Regions from separate parts of the Kitasatospora sp. NPDC098652 genome, predicted to be linked through region 3. Evidence: riboswitches for the same ligand, from Rfam matches in the RefSeq annotation. Region 3 holds a riboswitch; each other region holds the start of a gene.

Region 1 (4,432 bases), on a different contig from region 3:
GCTGCTGGTCGACCACCAGCGGGCGGCGAAGCGGCTCAACGCCAAGCGCCAGGAGCGGCTGCACGCCGAGGCCGAGTGGCAGGGTGAGGTCGCGGCCGGGCTGCTGCGCCGCGCCGACCTGGTGACCTGGCCCCGGCTGTACGCGGTGCTGCTGCACGCGCACGGGGTGGACGTGACAGATCCGGCGACCGTCCGGGACTGGCTGGCCGGCTTCGCGGCGCTCGACGAGGAGCAGCGGCTGGCCGGGTACGAGGCGCTGACGCCGACCGGCTGGCTGGACGACCCGGACGAGCAGGGCTGGGGGCCGGGCCGGGTGCTGTCCGTCGGCATGGCCACCGACGGCGCGCGGCTGCTGCTGGAGCAGGGCCTGATGCGGCGCAGCTACCGCAACCTGGCCGAGCTGAACGCGCTGGGGCGCCCGATGCCGGACGAACTGGCCGGTGGCTTCGAGGAGTTCGAGGCGGCGGCGGCCGAGGCGGCGCTCGACCTGCTCGGCGAGTGGACGGTGCCCGGGCTGCCGCGGCTACTGGTGGAGGAGTTCCCGGAGCTCGCGCCGGAGCCGGGGGCGGCCGAGATCGACGCCTACCTGGCGCAGCTGCCCGCGGACGAGCAGGAGGAGCTGGAGGAGCAGGACGAGCAGGACGAGCAGGAGTGAGCTGACGCGGCAGGGCCCCGGGCGCGCCGCCCGGGGCCCTGCCGCGTCATCGGTCCTACGGGGTGAGGCCGCGCTGCTGGAGCCAGGTCTCCGGGTCGACCGGGGCGCCGCCGCCGGGGCGGACCTCCAGGTGCAGGTGCGGGCCGGTGACGTTGCCGGTCGCGCCGACCTTGCCGATCTGCTGGCCGGCGGTGACCTTGCCGGAGCCCTTGATGATCGAGGAGAGGTGGCAGTACCAGATCTCGGTGCCGTCGGGCAGGGTCTCGACGATCCGGTAGCCGTACGAGCCGGACCAGCCGGCCGAGGTGACGGTGCCCTGGCCGACGGCGTAGACCGCGGTGCCGGTGTCGGCGGCGAAGTCCAGGCCGGTGTGCAGGTGGGCCCAGTAGCGGGCGCTCTGGCCGTAGTGGGCGGAGAGGTTGTAGTCCTTCACCGGCAGGGTGAGGGCGGCGGCCTTGGCCCGCTCGGCCTCCTCGGCGGCGCGCTTGGCCTCCGCCTCCTTGGCGGCGGCCTTGGCCTCGGCCTCCTGGGCGGCCTGGACCCGGGCACCCTCCTCGGCGGCGGTGCGCTGGCTGTCGGCCTGCTGCTGGATCCGGGCGGCGAGCGCGAGGCCGGGGTCGGCGGCCAGGGCGACGGGCGTCTCGTCCGGGGCCTCGACGGCGGGTGCGGCGGCCGGGGTCGCGGAGGCGAAGCCGGTGGCGCCCAGGGTCGCGGCGACGGCGGTGACGCCGAGCAGCGGGGAGGCCCCGCGGGCCTGACGCGGCATCCGGTGGCGGTTGGCCTCGGCCTCCGGGGCGAACGGCTCGGCCGGTCCGGCGGACCCGCCGTCGCGGGGCTCGGCACCGTGCGGGCCGGGGTGGTCGAGGAGCTGGGTACCGGCTGCGGGGCCGGCCGGGTGTGCCGGGGTGTGCGTCGACGCCACGGAGGCGCGCTCCTTTCCTTCCTTCGCGCCTACCGGGTTAGCTGACGGGTTCGGAGCAGGAAGGTCTCCTACGGCCGGGCCGGAGCCCCGCCGATTCACCCCAAGGAACGTGGTTCCCCGGCTCCCTGACCTGCCCGGAGGCCGGTCGGCGGGATTAGGCGACGGCGCACGGTGCCGTCTGGGTACGGCGTTGACGACCGCGCTGCGTTATCAAACGTTAATCCTAGGACGCTCTGATTCCAAGCCATCCGCCCGGGGCCACTGTGGAACAGGTGATCGGACGTCAACGAACGACCCCTCAGCCACCGGGCCCATCTGAGTACTCCTACTCATGTGCGACCCGGCCGCCCCGTCGCATCCTGGCGCCATGAGCGCACCGATGCAGTCACGGACCACGGCCGCGTACTTCGTCCAGGCCGTCCTCTCCTTCGCCCTCTCCGGCACCGCCCTCGCCGCCGGGATCGCCTACCTGCCGGTGGGCGGCTGGACCCGGGCCTTCCTCGGGATCGGCCTCCTCTACACCGTCACCTCCTCGTTCACGCTGGCCAAGGTGATCCGGGACCGACAGGAGTCCTTGGACACCGTCGCCCGGGTCGACCAGGCCCGGCTGGAGAAGCTGCTCAGCGAGCACGACCCCTTCCGGGTCGAGGGGGCGTGAACGGGAAGCGCCCTCGTCGTCGGCCGGACGCTTGACGGCTAAGGCTATTAGCCTTAGCTTTATGGCTACAGGCAGAAACGAGCGAGCCGGCGGAGGCCCACCATGAACGGCACCAGCACCCCGAGCACCCAGTTCCTCGACGTCCCCGGCGGCCGCCTCGCGTACGACGACACCCGGCAGGGCGACGGCACCCCCGTCGTCCTCCTCCCCGGGATGCTCGACTCCCGCCACGCCTACCGGCACCTGCACCCGCTGCTCACCGCCGCCGGCCACCGGGTCGTCACCATGGACCTGCGCGGCTTCGGCGACTCCTCGATCGTCTGGGACGACTACGGGCCCGCCGCCATCGCCACCGACGTCCTCGCCCTGCTCGACCACCTCGGCATCGAACGGGCCGTCCTGGTCGGGCAGTCCTACACCGGGGCGACGGTCGTCAAGGTCGCCAGCGACGCACCCCAGCGGGTCGCCGGGATCGCCCTGATCGACGCCTTCGTCGAACACCGGTCCAACGCCCTCATGCGGGGCGTCATGGTCGCCATGGGCGCCGCCATGGTCCGGTGGCCCGGCGTCTGGGGCTTCTACCTGCGCAAGATGGCCTACCCCGGCCCCCGCCCCGCCGACCTCGACGGCTACGTCGACGGGCTCGTCGCCGCCCTGCGCACCCCCGGCCGGCGGACCGCCACCCGCGGCCACGTCACCGGCGACTCCGCACCCGTCGGCTGGTGCGCGGCCGTCCGCTGCCCGGCCCTCGTTCTCATGGGCAGCAAGGACCCCGACTTCCCGAAGCCCGAGGCCGTCGCCGACCTCCAGGCCGAGAAGCTCGGCGCCCGCAAGGTGATGATCGAAGGGTCCGGGCACTACCCGATGGCCGACAACCCGCAGGCCGTCGCCGACGCCCTGCTGCCCTTCCTCGCCGAACTCGCCTGAACCCCCGCCCGTACGGAGAGAACCAAGCCATGCCCCGCGTAGGACTGACCCCCGACCAGGTCGTCGACCACGCCCTCGCCCTCATCGACGACCAGGGCGGTGAAGCCCTCACCCTCGCCTCCGTCGCCACCCGGGCCGGCGTCGCCACCCCCTCGCTGTACAAGCACGTCAGCGGCGGACTCGGCGAGTTGCGGCGCCTCATCGCGGTCCGGGTCACCGAGGAGCTCGCCGACCGGCTCGCGGACGCCGCCGTCGGCCGCAGCGGGGACGACGCCGTCACCGCCGTCCTGCGCGCCTACCAGGCCTACGCCACCGCACACCCCCACCGCTACGCCGCCCTCCCCCAGGCCCCCCAGCCCGACGACGACCTCACCCGCGCCGCCACCCGGCTCGTCGGCGTCATCGTCGCCGTCCTCCGCGGCTACGGCCTCGACGGCCCCGAAGCCATCCACGCCGCCCGCACCGTCCGCTCGCTCGCCCACGGCTTCGCCTCCCTCTCCATCGCCGGCGCCTTCCAACTCGCCGAGGACCCCACCACCTCCCACGACCGCCTCATCACCACCCTCACCACCGCCCTCCACACCTGGCCCGGAACGGCCACCGCCTAGACCGCGCCCCGCGGCTCAGGCCGGGGCCCGCGACGCTCCCCCAGCCTTCGGCCGGGAGGTACCCCCACCGCAGAGACCCTGGCCGAAACCCGCGCAGCACCCCGTGAGAAAGGGGCCACCGGGCGCCCGGTGGGCGCGCCAGAAGTCGGCCCCATCGACTTCTGGCGCGAGGCAGGCTGAGAAGGGGTCTTCCGGCGCGGGCAACCGGGGCGCTGGAAAGGCACGACCCCACCAGGCGGGCGCCTCTGCAAGGGAAGTCGGCCCAGCCGACTTCCTGATACGCAGAAACGGCGGAGGGAGCACGGAGCTACGGGGCCTCGGCGGGTGGCGGCGCCTACTGGGCGCGGGCGCGCGTCAGAAGTCGGGCGGACCGACTTCTGGTGACCGCAGGCCCAGAACGGGCCTGGCGGAGACGGCCGGAACGCAGCAGCACGCAGACCAGGCAGAGGAGAACGGGCTGCGGGGCGGCAGGCATCGGCGGGCGGGCAAGCCGGGAGGTGCCCAGGAAGTCGGCCCGGCCGACTTCTCGCGCAGCACCCCGTGGGAAAAAAGAGGCCACCGGGCGACCAGCCGCGCCTCTCGGGCCTCGGAGGAACGCGGCGGCGGCAGTGAGCGCGCCAGAAGTCGGCCCCATCGACTTCTCGTGCGAGGCAGACCGAGAA
Region 2 (4,432 bases), on a different contig from region 3:
CCGCACTGGTACCGGTGATGCACCAGATCGCGGCCCGGCTCGGGCAGGTCCTGGCACCCTGACGACCAGTCAACAGCCGTCCTCGACAAGAGCGATCGGGCCGATGACGGCGCCCCGCCGTTCGAGTGGCGGTGGGCGAGTTGTGGCGCCGCCGCGTCGGCGGCTCGGACACCCTGGGGCGGACGCGGCCCGCGACGGCGCGGGCCGCCGGAGCACGGGAACAGGGTGAACGGCGTGGCACAGCACGGAGTACGGGGCGGCGCGGGGCGCAGGGGGTTCGGCCGGATCGGCCTGATCGGCCGAGCCGGATGGGTCGGCCGGGTCGGATGGGGCGCGGCGGTGACGGCGGGCTGCGCGGCAGCCGCACTGGCCGCCGGCCCGTCCTGGGCGGTGCGGCACCCGGTGCCACGCCCGGACCTGGGGGTCGTCGCGCCGGGTGCGGCCGAGGCGTCCACACTGCCGGCCGTGGTGGCCAAGCCGTCCGCATCGCACCTGGAGGTGGTCCGGATCGACCCGGACCCGGCGTCGCCCGGCGGCACCACCACCATTCACGCCTTCGTCGCCAACGCGGGCCCGGACACCACCGCGTCCCCGTTCACGGTGACGGTCACCCTCCCGGACGGGGTGAGCGCGGACCCCCCGTTCTACCCCACGGACTGCAAGGTCGTCGCACGCGGCAGGCAGGTGCGCTGCGTCTTCGGCTCCGGGTTGAAGGAGGGGCGCAGCGCGACCGCCCTCGTCCCGGTCCTGCTCTCCCCCGATCTGCCGCTCGGGGTCCTGGTGGGCGGCTCGGTCGAGGTGCGCAGCGCGGACGACCCGGGCGGCATCCGCCACCGGGAGCCGTTCGACATCCGGGTCGTCGAGACGACCGAGGGCTGACGGCCGGATCGCCCCACCGGTCACCGGCCGCCGGTGAGCGGCTGCCGGATCCCGGTGACGGGTGGGGCGGGCTCGTGGTTACCGGTGGACGTGGTCACCGGTACAGGTGGTCACCGGTGGACGTGGTCACCGGTACAAGTGGTTACCGGTAGACGCGGTCACCGGTAGACGCGGACGTAGTCGGCGGCCATGGTGATCGGGGCGTTCCCCTGCGGCGCCGGGTGGTACTTGCCGGCGCTCACCGAGAGGTTGAGGATCAGGTACGCCGAGAAGTTGGCCCCGACGCCCTTGCCGTCCGAGAACACCTTGACGCCGTTGACGTACCAGTCGACCGAGTTGGCGCCGTAGTAGGTGCCGATGGTCACCCACTGGTCGGCGGCGACGGCGCTCGCATCGGTGTAGTAGTCGGGGTTGCCGGGGTTGACGTGGTTGGTCAGCTCCAGCAGGTTCGGGTTGTCGGGGTGGTACTCGAAGGAGTCGATCTCCCCGTTGCCGTTCTTCCAGGTCCACAGGGCGGGCCAGGCGCCGGTGCCGGCGGGCAGCTTGACCCGGGTCTCGGCGTAGTCGCCGGTCTTGACCTGGAAGCCCTCGGCGGAGCCCTCGGTGGTCAGGAAGCCGGTGTTCCAGGACTGCTTGCCGTTCTCCAGGGTGGGGCCGCCCGGGGTGGCGGTGAACGTGGCGACGCCGTTCCCGACGGTGACGTTGTTCTTGTTCAGCCAGTCGAGCTTGTTGTCGTCCGGGTTGTGGTTCCCGTACTTGTACGAGGTGCTCTTGTCACCGACCCAGCGCTGGCCCCAGTTGATCGGGCCGTTGAACTCGTCGGACCAGGTCAGCGACTTGCCCGCGATCGGGGAGGACGGCGCCGGGGTCGTCGGGGTGGCCGTGGCGGTCGGGGTGCTGGTCGGGGCCGGGGCCGGGGTCTGGGTCGGGGTCGCGGTGGGGGTCGCCGTGGGGGTCGCGGTCGGCTTCGCCGTGGGGGTCGCGGTGGGGGTCGCGGTGGGGGTCGCCGTCGGGGAGGGGGCCGGCGTGGGCGTACCCGTGGCCGAGACCACCAGCTGCTGCGAGGGCAGGTTGTGCCACGCGCCGCCGAGGTCCTGCCAGAAGCCGAACTGGGTGTACGTCCCGGCGGCCAGGGTGCGGGCGGCGCTGGTGTAGTTGAATCCGCCGGGGCAGATCTGCACGTTGCTCGCGTTGCCCGGGAAGTCCAGGTTGGTGCCGCGCGCGTCACGGACGCCGACGCCGACGGTCCTGGCGGTGAAGCAGGACGAGGAGTGCAGGGCCAGCGAGGCGGTGCCGGCCTTGCCGGCGACCATGGTGGCGGGGGCGAGCCGGTCCTGGGTGACGGTCGGGCCGGTGGCGGCCTGGGCGCCGGAGACGGACGGCAGGCCGAGCAGGCCGGCACCGGTGATGGCGAGCGCCCCGGTCGTGGCGAGGGCGGCGTTGCGGCCACGGTGGGACGGACGGGCGTGGCGGGGCGCGCGACGGCGCCGGGCAGGCTGGTGCATGGGGATCCTCTGCGACGCCTGCGAGGTGAGCTGTCGGATTCGGGCTGCAGTTGCCCGGCCGCCTGTGGAGCGGCTTCACCCCTAGCCGCGACCCGCACGCTGGTGCGTACGGGCCGGGCGCTGACCTTGGTTCCCCCGCTCCCGTCCGCTGTGGTGCTCGGGTACTCGCCGGCGGGTGGACGGGACTCGGCGTCCCGGCGGCGGGGTCCGCGACGGCGGACGACGACTGCAGGCTAGGCAGGCCGTCCGTGGACGGACAACCTGATCAAGCCGGTTGTCGCACAGCTCACAGTGGTGTCGATCAACGACGCTGCGTGGTGGCCGAGTTGATCACCGGAGTCGACGCCGCCCGGTTCCCCCGTCCGGCCCGCCCGCACTGCCGGCCGCACTGCCCGCCGCACACGGTGCGCGGTACGACGGTGCCGGACCGTACCGTGACCGCCGAACCGTGACATCCGTGGCGTGGAGCCGCCCGTATCCGCCCGGTCGGATAAATTGGAGCCCTGGGATTTTCCACGGTGCACAAGAGCACCGACCAGAGCCGTACGACCCGTCCCCCGTTCCGGAGAAGAGGTTCCGCCCCACCATGACCGCGCCCGCGCCCCTGCCCGCCTTCGCCGGCCGCACCTACGTCTTCCGGGCCGACAACGGCGCGGCCTTCCGCAACTCCTACTCGGCCGACGGCACCCGGCTGCGCTGGGAGGGCCTCGGTGAGTCGGCGGGCCAGTGGGAGGACGTGCGGCTGCACGTCGCCGAGGTCGCACCGGAGATCTACTTCGTCAGCTGGACGGAACAGAGCGGGATCACCGTCAGCCACGTGATGGACCTCAACGCGCTGACCGTACGGGCCTTCTGGACCTTCGAGGGCGAGGGCGGCCGGGTCGGCCAGTTGCACACCGGGACGCTGGAGCGGGTCGCCTGACCGGCGCCGGAACGGACCGACCCCCCGGGAGCCGCGGCTTCCGGGGGGTCGGTGTGTTCCGTGTGTGTTCTGCCCTGTTCCGTGTGTTCTGCGTGTCCTGTGCGTTCCGCGGGCGGCGCCGTCAGACGGTCTGGCCCGGGTGGCCCGGCTGGTTCGGGACCTTGAGGTGCTGGGACAGCCACTCCAGCGAGGACGGCAGCAGGGCGCTCCAGGTCTCGAAGTTGTGGCCGCCGTTCTCGAGCATGCTGTAGGAGACCTTCATCGGGCTCTTCGCGGCGTCGATGAACGCCTCGGTGTCCTGCTTGTAGTTGCCGTCGCCCTTCTTGGTGCCGGCCAGCAGCACGGAGACGTTCGGCTGCGGCAGGTTCTTCAACCGCCACATCAGGTCGGCCTCGTTGCGGCGCTGCTTGCTGCCGCCGAAGAGGTCGCCGGTGGTCGGGTCGTCGGCCGCCTCGTAGTACCCGGAGAGGGACACGGCGGTCGGGAAGACGTCCGGGTGGCGCATGGCCAGCTTGAGCGCGCAGTAGCCGCCGGTGGAGTTGCCCATGAAGGCCCAGGCCTGCGGGTCGGTCGAGACCCGGTAGCTGGCCTGGATCGCCGACGGGACGTCCTTGGTGAAGTACGTGTCGGACTGGGCGCCGCCGGGGATGTCCTCGCACTCGGTGTCCTGCGGCAGCGCGGGCGAGGGGCGCATCAGGACCATGACGGTCGGCTGCATCCGGCCCTCCTGCAGCAGCTTGAGCGCGGCGCCCGGGTAGTTGAAGCGGGTGATCAGGTTCTCGGCGATTCCTGGGAAGCCGGTGCTGACGATCACGGCCGGGAACTGCTTCTGCGCGTACTCGGGCTGGAAGTACTGGGGCGGAAGGTAGACGTAGCCCTCGGTCGACAGCCGGCTTTCCTTGCCGTCGATCCGGACCTTGCGGATCTCGCCGGACTGGCTGGGCTCCCGGCCCATGGCGCCGCCGCCCTTGACCGAGGCCTGGCCTATGGTCTCGACCAGCAGTCGGCCGGAGGCGTCCGCCTTGTTGTGGATGACCACCGGGCCGGTGCTGCCCGTGCCCATCAGGTCGTCCCAACTGCTGTAGAAGGCGAAGTAGTTGTTCGCCACCAGCCCGAGCGCGGCGAG
Region 3 (4,432 bases):
ATGCCAGCTCAGCCCGAGGGCGCCCAGCCCGCCGCCCAGCCCGACCCGCAGCTCTTCACCTGGGAGTTCGCCGCCGACCCGTACCCCGCCTACGCCTGGCTGCGCGAGCACGCGCCGGTGCACCGCACCAAGCTGCCGAGCGGGGTGGAGGCCTGGCTGGTGACGCGCTACGCGGACGCCCGGCAGGCGCTCGCGGACAGCCGGCTGTCGAAGAACCCGGCGCACCACAGCGAGCAGGCGCACCGCACCGGCCGGGTGGGCATCCCGGGGGAGCGGCAGGCGGACCTGATGACCCACCTGCTGAACATCGACCCGCCGGACCACACCCGGCTGCGCCGCCTGGTGGCGAAGGCGTTCACCCCGCGCCGGGTGGCCGAGTTCGAGCCGCGGGTCCAGCAGCTGACCGACCGGCTGATCGACGGCTTCGCGCAGCGCGGTTCGGCGGACCTGATCCACGAGTTCGCGTTCCCGCTCCCCATCTACGCGATCTGCGACATGCTGGGCGTGCCGGCCGAGGACCAGGACGACTTCCGCGACTGGGCCGGAATGATGCTGCGCCACACCAAGCCGGGCCAGGCGGGCGGCCAACGCGGCGGTGTGGGGCGGGCGGTGAAGCGGATGCGGGCGTACCTGCTGGAGCTGATCCACCGCAAGCGGGCGGATCTCGGGGACGACCTGATCTCCGGCCTGATCCGGGCGAGCGACCACGGCGAGCACCTGACCGAGAACGAGGCCGCCGCGATGGCCTTCATCCTCCTCTTCGCCGGGTTCGAGACGACGGTGAACCTCATCGGCAACGGCACGTACGCGCTGCTGCGCAATCCCGGGCAGCGGGCCCTGCTGCAGGAGTCGGTGGCCCGCGGCGAGACCGCGCTGCTGGAGACCGGGATCGAGGAACTCCTGCGCTACGACGGGCCGGTGGAGCTGGCGACCTGGCGGTTCGCGACCCGTCCGCTGACCATCGGCGGGGTGGAGATCCCGGTCGGGGATCCGGTGCTGGTGGTGCTGGCGGCGGCGGACCGCGATCCGGCCAGGTTCTCCGACGAGAACACCCTCGACCTGGCCCGGAGCGACAACCCCCACCTGGGGTTCGGGCACGGCATCCACTACTGCATCGGCGCCCCGCTGGCCCGGCTGGAGGGGCGGTCCGCGCTGGCCACGCTGCTTTCCCGGCTGCCCGATCTGCGCCTGGCCGAAAGCCCGGAGAATCTGCGCTGGCGGGGTGGCCTGATCATGCGTGGATTGCGCGAACTTCCGGTCGAATTCAGTCCGGAGCTCAGGTCGCCGCACGGCCTTCCTGAGCCGGCGACACGCTGACGAGGCATCCGGAACCGGCCACCAGCGACGGTATGAACGCCCATCAAACCGGACAAAGACCCGCCGTTGGTAGGCGATCGAACACGGGCCGTAATTCTGGTGTGATGTCGGTGATATGAGCTTGTGATTCGTCTGAGGATCTGTCTAGTCTCCGTGGAGTTCGCAGCTGCGGACCTCGTGCGCGGGACGCCGAATCCTGCCCGCCGCGTCACGGGAAACCGACCAGAACCCTGGGCAGGGGCGGGGGAACCAGGTTTGTTGCCGTTCCTCCACGGCTCGGGGTGAAGCCGCCCGCGCGGAATCGATTCCGCAGACGGCGGCCGGGCCACCTCCCGGTCCGAACCCGACAGCTCACCTCGCAGGCGTGCGGAGAGGGACCTTCATGCTGTTCGTTGGAACTGGCCGTCATCGTCGTCGCACCCAGGCCGAGAAGGCCATCGCCGTCGCAGGTGTGGCCGGCGTCGGACTCGCACTGCCGCTCCTCACCGCCACCGGTGCCTCCGCCGCCCCGGCCTCCGTCTGGGACTCCGTCGCCCAGTGCGAGAGCGGCGGCAACTGGAGCATCAACACCGGCAACGGCTTCTCCGGCGGCCTCCAGTTCACCCCCAGCACCTGGAAGGCGTACGGCGGCACCGCGTACGCGGCGCAGGCCAACCAGGCCAGCAAGGCGCAGCAGATCGCGGTCGCCGAGAAGGTCCTCGCCTCGCAGGGCCCCGGCGCCTGGCCGGTCTGCTCCAAGAAGGCCGGCCTGAGCAAGGGCGGTGCCCCGGCCGAGGTGGACACCTCCTCGGACGCCAAGCCGCAGAAGCAGCAGGCCCAGCAGCAGGCGCCCAAGCAGCAGGCCCCCAAGGCCGCCGCGAAGCCCGCCCAGTCGAAGCCGGTCCAGCAGTACGCGCCGAAGCACGCCGCGCCGAAGCAGGCCGAGAAGCCCGCCGACCCGTCGGCGCAGCAGTACGCCCCCAAGCACGCCGCCCCGCGGGCCGCCCAGGCCCCGGCCGCCACGACCGGCCACGACTACACCGTCCGGGACGGCGACACCCTGTCGGGCATCGCCACCGCCCAGGGCGTGTCCGGCGGCTGGCAGGCGCTGTACGACGGCAACCGCGGCACGGTCGGCGGCAACCCGGACCTGATCGTGCCCGGCCAGGTCCTGCACCTGGGCTGAGCCGGACCGTTTCCACGGCGGACGACACGCTGGACAGGTGACGACACGCTGGACAGGTAGGGGGCCGCGCCCGGCGGCCCCCTACGTCCGCGTCCGCCCGCCCCGGTGGGACGCGCCGGGACGAGCAGGTGAACTACCGGTGGGTAGCCGGGCCACACGGTGAGACGCAGCCCAGGCCGACGTGGCCCCGGGAGCCCGGGCGGTTAGGCTCTGGTCGTAACGACTCCGCAATCGTCCGGCCGACGGCACCACCCGCAGCCGGACCCTGCTTCCGCAAGGAGATGCTTCGTGCCGTCCATCGATGTCGTCGTAGCCCGTGAAATCCTCGACTCCCGCGGCAACCCCACGGTCGAGGTCGAGGTCGGCCTCGACGACGGCAGCACGGGTCGTGCCGCTGTTCCGTCGGGTGCCTCGACCGGCGCCTTCGAGGCGCTCGAACTGCGCGACGGCGACAAGAACCGCTACTTCGGCAAGGGCGTGGAGAAGGCCGTCCTGGCCGTCATCGAGCAGATCGGCCCCGAGCTGGTCGGCTACGACGCCACCGAGCAGCGCCTGATCGACCAGGCCATGCTCGACCTGGACGCCACCCCGGACAAGTCCTCGCTCGGCGCCAACGCCATCCTGGGCGTCTCGCTGGCCGTCGCGCACGCCGCCTCCGAGGCCAGCGACCTGCCGCTGTTCCGCTACCTGGGCGGCCCGAACGCGCACGTCCTGCCGGTCCCGATGATGAACATCCTCAACGGCGGCTCGCACGCGGACTCCAACGTCGACATCCAGGAGTTCATGATCGCCCCGATCGGCGCGGAGTCCTTCTCCGAGGCCGTCCGCTGGGGCGTCGAGGTTTACCACACCCTCAAGGGCGTGCTGAAGGAGCGCGGCCTGTCCACCGGCCTCGGCGACGAGGGCGGCTTCGCGCCGAACCTGGACAGCAACCGCGAGGCCCTGGACCTCATCACCGAGGCCATCCAGAAGGCCGGCTACGTGCCCGGCCGCGACATCGCGCTCGCCCTGGACGTCGCCGCCTCCGAGTTCTACGAGGACGGCGCCTACCAGTTCGAGGGCAAGGCGCTGACCTCCGCCGAGCTCATCGAGTACTACGCCGAGCTGGTCGCCTCCTACCCGCTGGTCTCCATCGAGGACCCGCTGGACGAGTCGGACTGGGACGGCTGGAAGGCCATGACCGTCAAGCTGGGCGACAAGGTCCAGCTGGTCGGCGACGACCTGTTCGTCACCAACCCGGCCCGCCTGGCCAAGGGCATCGAGACCGGCACCGCCAACGCGCTGCTGGTGAAGGTGAACCAGATCGGCTCGCTCACCGAGACCCTGGACGCCGTCGAGCTGGCCCAGCGCAACGGCTACCGCTGCATGATGTCGCACCGCTCCGGCGAGACCGAGGACGTCACCATCGCCGACCTGGCCGTCGCCACCAACTGCGGCCAGATCAAGACCGGTGCCCCGGCCCGCTCCGAGCGCGTCGCCAAGTACAACCAGCTGCTGCGCATCGAGGAGATCCTCGACGACGCCGCCGAGTACGCCGGCCGCGGCGCCTTCCCGCGGTTCAAGCACGAGGGCTGAGCACGCCCGGGCCGGGCGACGTCCGGCCCGGCCGCCGGGGGCCCGAGGCCCCCGGTAGCGCACGCCTGACCGGTGCCCCGCCGCTCACCCCGTAGGGTGGACGGCGGGGCACCGTCGCGACCAGGAGGGGATACGGGAGATGGCTGGCTGGAGGATCCCGGGCTTGGCGGCCCGGCCTCGGTTCACGAGCCGGGCGACCGTCCTGGTCCTGGTGCTCTGCTCGCTGGTGGCGATCCTCGCCTACCCGACGCGGCAGTTCATCTCACAGCGCGCCGAGATCTCCGCCCAGCGGGCGAAGGCCGACCACGCGCGCCAGCAGGTCGACCAGCTGCGCCGGGACAAGGCGCGCTGGCAGGACCCGGAGTACGTCAAGGC

The links. Region 3 has a riboswitch for cyclic di-AMP ahead of ACIQWA_RS27325 (transglycosylase family protein). Riboswitches for the same ligand answer to the same signal wherever they lie in the genome.
Region 1: linked by a shared signal. The riboswitch ahead of ACIQWA_RS28470 (M23 family metallopeptidase) and the one ahead of ACIQWA_RS27325 (transglycosylase family protein) in region 3 are both predicted to bind cyclic di-AMP.
Region 2: linked by a shared signal. The riboswitch ahead of ACIQWA_RS04300 (hypothetical protein) and the one ahead of ACIQWA_RS27325 (transglycosylase family protein) in region 3 are both predicted to bind cyclic di-AMP.

Annotation. Positions count from the first base shown of each region.
Region 1 covers NZ_JBIWAQ010000015.1:179,521-183,952, reverse strand. Annotated here, with positions in the region: gene ACIQWA_RS28475 (hypothetical protein) at 1-655, shown strand, start outside; gene ACIQWA_RS28470 (M23 family metallopeptidase) at 711-1,577, opposite strand; cyclic di-AMP (ydaO/yuaA leader) riboswitch at 1,590-1,748, opposite strand; gene ACIQWA_RS28465 (YiaA/YiaB family inner membrane protein) at 1,945-2,235, shown strand; gene ACIQWA_RS28460 (alpha/beta fold hydrolase) at 2,338-3,162, shown strand; gene ACIQWA_RS28455 (TetR/AcrR family transcriptional regulator) at 3,192-3,770, shown strand.
Region 2 covers NZ_JBIWAQ010000002.1:44,922-49,353, forward strand. Annotated here, with positions in the region: gene ACIQWA_RS04290 (IclR family transcriptional regulator) at 1-62, shown strand, start outside; gene ACIQWA_RS04295 (hypothetical protein) at 235-879, shown strand; gene ACIQWA_RS04300 (hypothetical protein) at 1,038-2,384, opposite strand; cyclic di-AMP (ydaO/yuaA leader) riboswitch at 2,387-2,550, opposite strand; gene ACIQWA_RS04305 (MoaF-related domain-containing protein) at 2,971-3,306, shown strand; gene ACIQWA_RS04310 (alpha/beta hydrolase-fold protein) at 3,428-4,432, opposite strand, start outside.
Region 3 covers NZ_JBIWAQ010000014.1:138,984-143,415, forward strand. Annotated here, with positions in the region: gene ACIQWA_RS27320 (cytochrome P450) at 1-1,317, shown strand; cyclic di-AMP (ydaO/yuaA leader) riboswitch at 1,528-1,698, shown strand; gene ACIQWA_RS27325 (transglycosylase family protein) at 1,700-2,482, shown strand; gene eno (phosphopyruvate hydratase) at 2,771-4,057, shown strand; gene ACIQWA_RS27335 (septum formation initiator family protein) at 4,221-4,432, shown strand, end outside.